DNA from 3 places in the Actinoplanes sp. SE50/110 genome. Region 2 is predicted to be linked to each of the others. Evidence: riboswitches for the same ligand, from Rfam matches in the RefSeq annotation. Region 2 holds a riboswitch; each other region holds the start of a gene.
The links. A riboswitch is a leader RNA that binds a small molecule or an ion and turns the genes downstream of it on or off. The one in region 2 is predicted to bind cobalamin.
Positions count from the first base shown of each region.

Region 1: another riboswitch for cobalamin. It lies ahead of bluB (5,6-dimethylbenzimidazole synthase); the one in region 2 lies ahead of ACSP50_RS25940 (VWA domain-containing protein).
Region 3: another riboswitch for cobalamin. It lies ahead of cobN (cobaltochelatase subunit CobN); the one in region 2 lies ahead of ACSP50_RS25940 (VWA domain-containing protein).

Region 1 is NZ_LT827010.1:5,146,312-5,148,564, reverse strand. It holds gene ACSP50_RS23115 (SIMPL domain-containing protein) at 1-219, shown strand, start outside; gene ACSP50_RS23110 (hypothetical protein) at 284-883, shown strand; cobalamin riboswitch at 894-1,097, shown strand; gene bluB (5,6-dimethylbenzimidazole synthase) at 1,152-1,778, shown strand; gene ACSP50_RS23100 (MmcQ/YjbR family DNA-binding protein) at 1,843-2,253, opposite strand, start outside.
Region 2 is NZ_LT827010.1:5,786,997-5,789,249, reverse strand. It holds gene ACSP50_RS25950 (SRPBCC family protein) at 1-499, shown strand, start outside; gene ACSP50_RS25945 (glyoxalase/bleomycin resistance/extradiol dioxygenase family protein) at 642-992, shown strand; cobalamin riboswitch at 1,037-1,245, shown strand; gene ACSP50_RS25940 (VWA domain-containing protein) at 1,255-2,253, shown strand, end outside.
Region 3 is NZ_LT827010.1:7,597,371-7,599,623, forward strand. It holds gene cobN (cobaltochelatase subunit CobN) at 1-1,152, opposite strand, end outside; cobalamin riboswitch at 1,183-1,323, opposite strand; gene ACSP50_RS33955 (precorrin-3B synthase) at 1,405-2,253, shown strand, end outside.

The DNA.
Region 1 (2,253 bases), 640 kb from region 2:
AAGCAGGCCGGCCGGCCCCTGGGCCGCGTCGTCAAGGTCACCGAGTCGGCCCCGGACCTGCCGGCCCCCGGCGACCAGATCCGGGCGGTCAGTTCCGCCATGTTCCCCGCCGACTCACCGGTCCCGATCGAACCCGGCCGCCAGCGGCTGTCGGCCACCGTGACGGTCGAGTGGCTCTTCGCCAGGACCCCGGCCCCGAAGGTCGCCGCCCGAGGGTGACAGCCCGGTCGGACCCACGGCAAGCCGGCACCGGCCGCGAAGTCGTCAGTCGACGGCGCGGCCGGTGACACGCGATCCGATCACGACCACCGCTGTCCTTGACCGGCACCAGGGTCTGCACCGGGGGATGCGCCGGGCCCGGCGGCACCGCGCCGACGGTGACCGGGAAGGCGACGCCGGGTCGGGGAAAGTGCGGTGGCCGGTCGGCGGTCAACGCCGTCCGGGCGTCCTGACCGAGGTGTGGGACCGGGACGACGTGCTCAGCAGGATCGGGTACCCGCTGCCGGTCGCCGTCCGGCAGCCGGTCACCGCCGACTGGTCCGTCGAGCGCACCGCGGGCCTGCGGGTTCAGGCGGCCGACGTCCTGCGCTTCGTCGGGCCGGGCCGGACGGTGCAGGTGGAGCCGTTCACCCTGCCGGCCGGGCTCGCCCCGGACACCGGCATCGCCGAGATGAGCGGGATGCTGCCGGACGAGCGTGCGGGTGAGCTCACCGAGCGGGACGGTGAGGTGGTCCGTCGCGCGTTCTGCCTGGATGCCGGCGAGCAGCACGAGTTCTACGGTTACGTGGCGAAGCCCGGTCATCTCATCGCCGTCACCTGCAGGTATGACGACCCGGCCGACCGGGACTGGGCCGAGCGCGTCTGGCGGTCGGTGGGACGGTAGCGTCTCGGGTGGCACGAACTTGTTGCGAGGTGCCCCACCGGCGACGGCGGGGAGAATCTGGGAAGCCGGTGTGAATCCGGCACGGGCCCGCCGCGGTGACCGGGGAGCCGCCGCCCACGCGCGTGAGCGCAGCCACTGGCCGGCCGGCCGGGAAGGCGGGCGGTGAGGCGTCGATCCGGGAGTCCGAAGACCGGCCTCGCGCCCATCGGCCCCCTCCGGGCCTGAGCAGCGGGAGCCTGCCCACATGCACGATCAAGATCAACTTCCGATGGCGCTGTACGACGTGATCCACCGCCGCCGCGACGTCCGCGCCGAGTTCACCGGTGACCCGGTGCCGCCGCCCGTGCTCGACCGCATCCTGACCGCCGCACACGCCGCCCCCAGTGTCGGCCTGTCCCAGCCGTGGGATTTCCTGATCGTCCGCGACCGCGCCCTGCGCGAGGCGTTCCACGAACACGTGTGTCACGAGCGTGAGGTGTTCGCCGCCACCCTCGACGGCGCGGCCGCCACCCGCTTCGCCCGGATCAGGATCGACGGGATCCTGGAGTCCACCCTGTCCGTCGTCGTCACCTACGACCCGCGGCGCGGTGGCCCGGCCGTCCTGGGCCGCCACGCGATCGCCGACGCCGGCCTCTACTCGGTCTGCCTGGCCATCCAGAACCTGTGGCTGGCCGCCACCGCCGAGAACCTGGGCGTCGGCTGGGTCTCCTTCTACCGCGAGCCGTTCCTGCGGGATCTGCTCGGGATCCCGCCCGCCGTCCGCCCGGTCGCCTGGCTCTGCCTCGGCCCGGTCAGCCGCCTGCAGGAGACCCCCGACCTGGAACGCCACGGCTGGCGCCACCGCCGCCCGCTGGCCGACGCCCGCCACGAGAACCGCTGGCGCGCCTGCTCCTGAAGTCGCGGGCAGTGGATCCGTCGCCGGCCTCAGGCGCGCGGCCCAAACCAGGGGGACCGCCTGCTCACACCGCCGGGCGGGGCGCCCCGCCCGGCGTGACCCGGGCGGCCAGGAACTTCGGGGCCTGCTCGCCGTAGCTGTCGGTGAGCAACTCGGCGATCTCGTCCCAGTCGGTGTGCTCCCCGAGGACCGCGGCCGCGACGTTGGCCCCCCAGGGGGCGCGCAAGTACGGAAAGCCCGCCGCGGTCAGGCCGAGCAGATCCGCGGCGGGCACCCGGAACGTGATCACGGTCGGCGCCTCGCCGCCGACGGCATGCCGCGCATAGGCCGGGTTGCGCTCCAGGTCGGGCACGTAGACGTGCGCGACCGTCCGGCTGCGGACCCGCCAGCGGACCCCGATCCAGGCCGGCTCCTCATACGTCTCGGGCAGCCCCCGGCAGATCGCCCGCAGCCGCCCGAGAATCTCCGGTGGCAC
Region 2 (2,253 bases):
CCGGGTCGCCGCCGACGGTGACCGCTGGACGTTGATCCTCATCCGCGATCTGCCCCAGCCGCCCGGCGAGGTCTGGGACGCGCTGACCGACCCGGAGCGCCTCGATCGGTGGGCGCCGTTCACCGCGGACCGCCCGCTGACCGCGCCCGGCCCCGCGACGCTGACCCTGGTCGACGGCGACGAGCGGACCGCGCTGCCCGCCGAAATCGTCCGGGTCGAGCCACCCCACCTGCTGGAATACACCTGGGGTGAAGACCTGCTGCGCTGGGAGCTCGCCGCGGCCGCAGGCGGGACCCGACTGACGCTGCGGCACACGCTGACCGATCGTGACATGGATGCGATGGTGGCTGCCGGCTGGGATCTGTGCACCGGGGTGCTGCGGCGGCTGCTCGACGGCGAGTCGGTCAGCGCGATCCGCGGGCGGTCGGCGATGGACCACGGCTGGCGCGACCTGCGGGACCGCTACGCCGAACAGTTTCGGTCAGATTCGGGATCCTGATGGCGTGCGCCGCGGCGGATGACGGACCGCTGTTCCCGGCCACGGCGATGGTGGCGGAGCCGGCCGGTCAGCTTTCAGGGCGGATCGCCGCACCCCACCATCCGCGGGCGGTCACCGGAACCTCGATCAGTAGGGTCGGCGCATGGCCGTACAGGGATTGCAGCGCATCATCGTCTCCGTTGCCGACCTCGACCGGGCGCTCGGGTTGTACCGGGACGCGCTCGGGCTCACCGTGACCGCGCAGTTCGGCGAGATCGCCCGGCTGGACGTGCCGGGCACCACCACCGAACTCATGCTCCACCAGCGGCCGCCGACAGCCGGACTCGCCGGGGTGGCGGCCAGCTTCCGGGTCGACGACGTGGACGCGACCACCGCGGCCGCGGAGAAGGCCGGGGCGACGGTCGTGGACGCGCCGGCGGATCAGCCGTGGGGTGAGCGCCAGGCGGTCCTCACCGACCCTGATGGACATGTGATCTGCCTGGTCGCTGTTTGACGGGCAGGTCCGGGGTGGGAAAGATTGGCGTCCGAGCGGTTGCGGAGGAACCCGGTGCGAGTCCGGGACGGTCCCGCCACTGTGACCGGGGAGCGACCCGCTGACGCGACAGCACGCCACGGCCCTGCGGCCGGTGCGGCCGGCGCGCAGGGCCGCGGCACACCACGGCTTCCGGGCCGAGGTGGCGGCGGCACACCACGGCCCGCGGGCTGGAAGGTGGGCGGGAAACGGCGATCCGGGAGTCAGGAGACTCCGGCCGCTCGTGACAGCCGACGTGCGGGCGTGGACACCCGCCGGGAGGGAACACCCTGTGACTACTCCGTACCCGTTCTCGGCCGTGGTCGGCCTGGACGATCTGCGCCTCGCGCTGCTGCTGACCTCGGTGTCGCCGGCGGTGGGCGGCGTCCTGGTCCGCGGTGAGAAGGGGACCGCCAAGAGCACCGTGGTCCGGGCGCTGGCCGGGCTGCTGCCGCCGGTGACGGTGGTGCGCGGCTGCCGGTTCGCCTGCGACCCCGCCGCGCCCGACCCGGACTGTCCGGACGGGCCGCATCCCGCGGACACGCCGGCCGGGCACCGGGCGGCGACGCTGGTCGAGCTGCCGGTGGGGGCGACCGAGGACCGGGTGGTCGGCACCCTCGACATCCAGCGCGCGCTGGCCGACGGGGTGAAGGCGTACGAGCCGGGGCTGCTCGCCGCCGCCCACCGGGGCGTCCTCTACGTGGACGAGGTCAACCTGCTGCCGGACCACCTGGTGGACCTGCTGCTGGACGCGGCCGCGATGGGCCGCGCGCACGTGGAGCGGGACGGGGTCTCGGTCAAGCACGCGGCGCGGTTCCTGCTGGTGGGCACGATGAACCCGGAGGAGGGCGAGCCGCGGCCGCAGCTGGTGGACCGGTTCGGGCTGGTGGTCACGGTGGCGGCGCCGCGGGATGCGCGGCTGCGGGCCGAGGTGGTGCGCCGGCGGCTGGCATACGAGCTGGATCCGGCCGGGTTCGCGGCCCGTTTCGCCGACGACGAGCGGGAGTACGCGGCCCGGATCGCCGCCGCGCGAGCCCTCCTGCCGAGCGTGACCCTGCCGGACGCGGAGCTCGACCGGATCGCCCGGATCTGCCTCGCCTACGGGGTGGACGGGATGCGCGCGGACATCGTCGTGGCCCGCTGCGCGGTGGCGATGGCCGCCTGGCACGGGCGCGACGTGGTCACCGCCACCGACGTCGCCGACGCCGCCCGCCTGGCCCTGCCGCATCGCCGCCGCACCGAT
Region 3 (2,253 bases), 1.8 Mb from region 2:
GTGGATCAGCCCGTCACCGTCGTACGCCGAGAAATCGCCGATCTTGTAGCCGTTGTCCTTCAGCGCCGCCAGCAGCGCCACGGTCGAGGCGGGCGTGTCCAGGCCGACCGCGTTGCCGATCCGCGAGTGCTTCGTCGGATAGGCCGACAGCATCAGCGCGACCTTGCGCTCGGCCGGCGGGATGTGCCGCAGGCGGGCGTGCGACACCGCGATGCCGGCCACCCGAGACGCCCGCTCGGGGTCCGCGACGTACACCGAGAGCCCGTCCTGATCGATCTCCTTGAACGAGAACGGGACCGTGATGATCCGGCCGTCGAACTCCGGAATCGCCACCTGCGTCGCCGCGTCCAGCGGGCTCAGGCCGTCGTCGCTGGCCTCCCAGGTGGCGCGGGAACTGGTCAGGCAGAGGCCCTGCAGGATCGGCACGTCCAGCTCGGCCAGCACGCCGACGTCCCAGGCCTCGTCGTCACCGCCGGCGCTCGCCGTCGCCGGTCGGGTGCCACCGGCCGCCAGCACCGTCACCACCAGGGCGTCCGCCTTGCGCAGCTCGGCCAGCAGGTCGTCGGGGGCGGTGCGCAGCGAGGCCGTGAAGATCGGCAGCGGGCGGGCGCCCTTCGCCTCGATCGCCCGGCAGAGCGCATCGACGAACGCGGTGTTGCCGGCCATGTGGTGCGCGCGGTAGTAGAGGACCGCGATCGTCGGGCCGTCCGACCCTGATCCCTCTGCTGCTCGCGGCAGGATCCCCCACTGCGGGCTCTCCACCGCCGGGGCGAAGCCGTTGCCGGTCAGCAGCACCGTGTCGGACAGGAAGTCGTGCAGCGACCGCAGATTGTCGGCGCCGCCCTGCGCCAGATAGGTGTGCGCGTCCGCGGCGATGCCGGCCGGGACCGACGACAGCTTCATCAGATCGGCGTCCGGCGCCATCTCGCCGCCCAGCACCACCACCGGCAGATCCCCGCCGAGCAGCTCGTCGAGGCCCTCCTCCCAGGCCCGGCGGCCGCCCAGGATGCGGACCACGACCAGCTCCACCCCGTCCAGCAGGGCCGGCAGATCGGCCACCCCGGTGCGGGCCGGATTGCCCAGCCGCCATGCCGAGCCGCTGGCCCGGGCGCTGAGCAGGTCCGTGTCGGACGTCGACAGCAGCAGAAACACGCGTGCGCTCCCCTCGGGGTCCGCGCCCCGGGTAGTAAGAATCACGGCGACCGGAGTTCCTGGCTCCCGGGCAGCTCACCCGGTGACAGTGGCGGGACCGCGCCGGACTCGCACCGGCTTCCTCCGCGGCAGTGCCGCTCGAATTCACTTGTCGTCGCACACGCTACCGAACGTTGTGACGCCGCTGACGATTCAGGGGGCTGCCGACCCGAGGCTCCGGTCCTGTCGGGGGCCGCCCGTAGTATCCGGGCCGTGAGTCGCCTTCGACAGTCCGACACCGACGCCTGCCCCGGCGCGCTGCGGTTGCACGCCGCCGCCGACGGGCTGCTGGCGCGGGTCCGGCTGCCCGGCGGCATGCTCACCGGCGCCCAGCTGGGCTGCCTGCGCGAGCTGGCCGAGGAGTTCGGCGACCGGCGCCTGGAGCTCACCTCCCGAGCGAACCTGCAGCTCAGAGCACTCCCGCAAGACCGGGTGGAGACGGTGGCGGCCCGCCTGCGCGCCGCCGGGCTGCTGCCATCGGCAACCCACGACGCGGTACGCAACATCGCCGCCCCGCCGATGGCGAGCGACACCGTGCGGGACCTGGTCCGGCGCCTCGACGCGGCGATCTGCGCCGATCCCGGGCTGGCCGCGCTGCCCGGCAAGTTCCTGTTCGCTCTCGGGCCGGTCCCGCTCGCGGCCGACGTCACCGCCGTCCCGCTCGCCGGCTCCCCGGCCGGCGACCGGTTCGCCCTGACGTTCGGGGGGCGCGACACCGGGCTGCGCGTGACCCACGACTCGGTGATCGAGGCTCTGCTGGCGAGCGCGCACGCGTTCCTGGCCGAGCGGGAGGCGCAGCGCGGCGGCGGCGCGGCCGCGTGGCGGTTGCGCGAGCTGACCGACGGCGCGGCCCGGGTCTCCGCGCGTGTCGCCGCGGCGCTCGGTCTCGCCACGGCCGAGGTTCCCGCCGGGCCGGCCCCCGGTGGAGGCGGTCCGGCTGCGACCGACCCGCTGGCCGGCGTGACGACCGGACACGAGCAGGACGCCGCTGGCGCGCTGGTCGGCGTGGTGACCGGAAACGAGCAGGACGCCGCTGGCGCGCTGGTCGGTGTGGTGACCGGA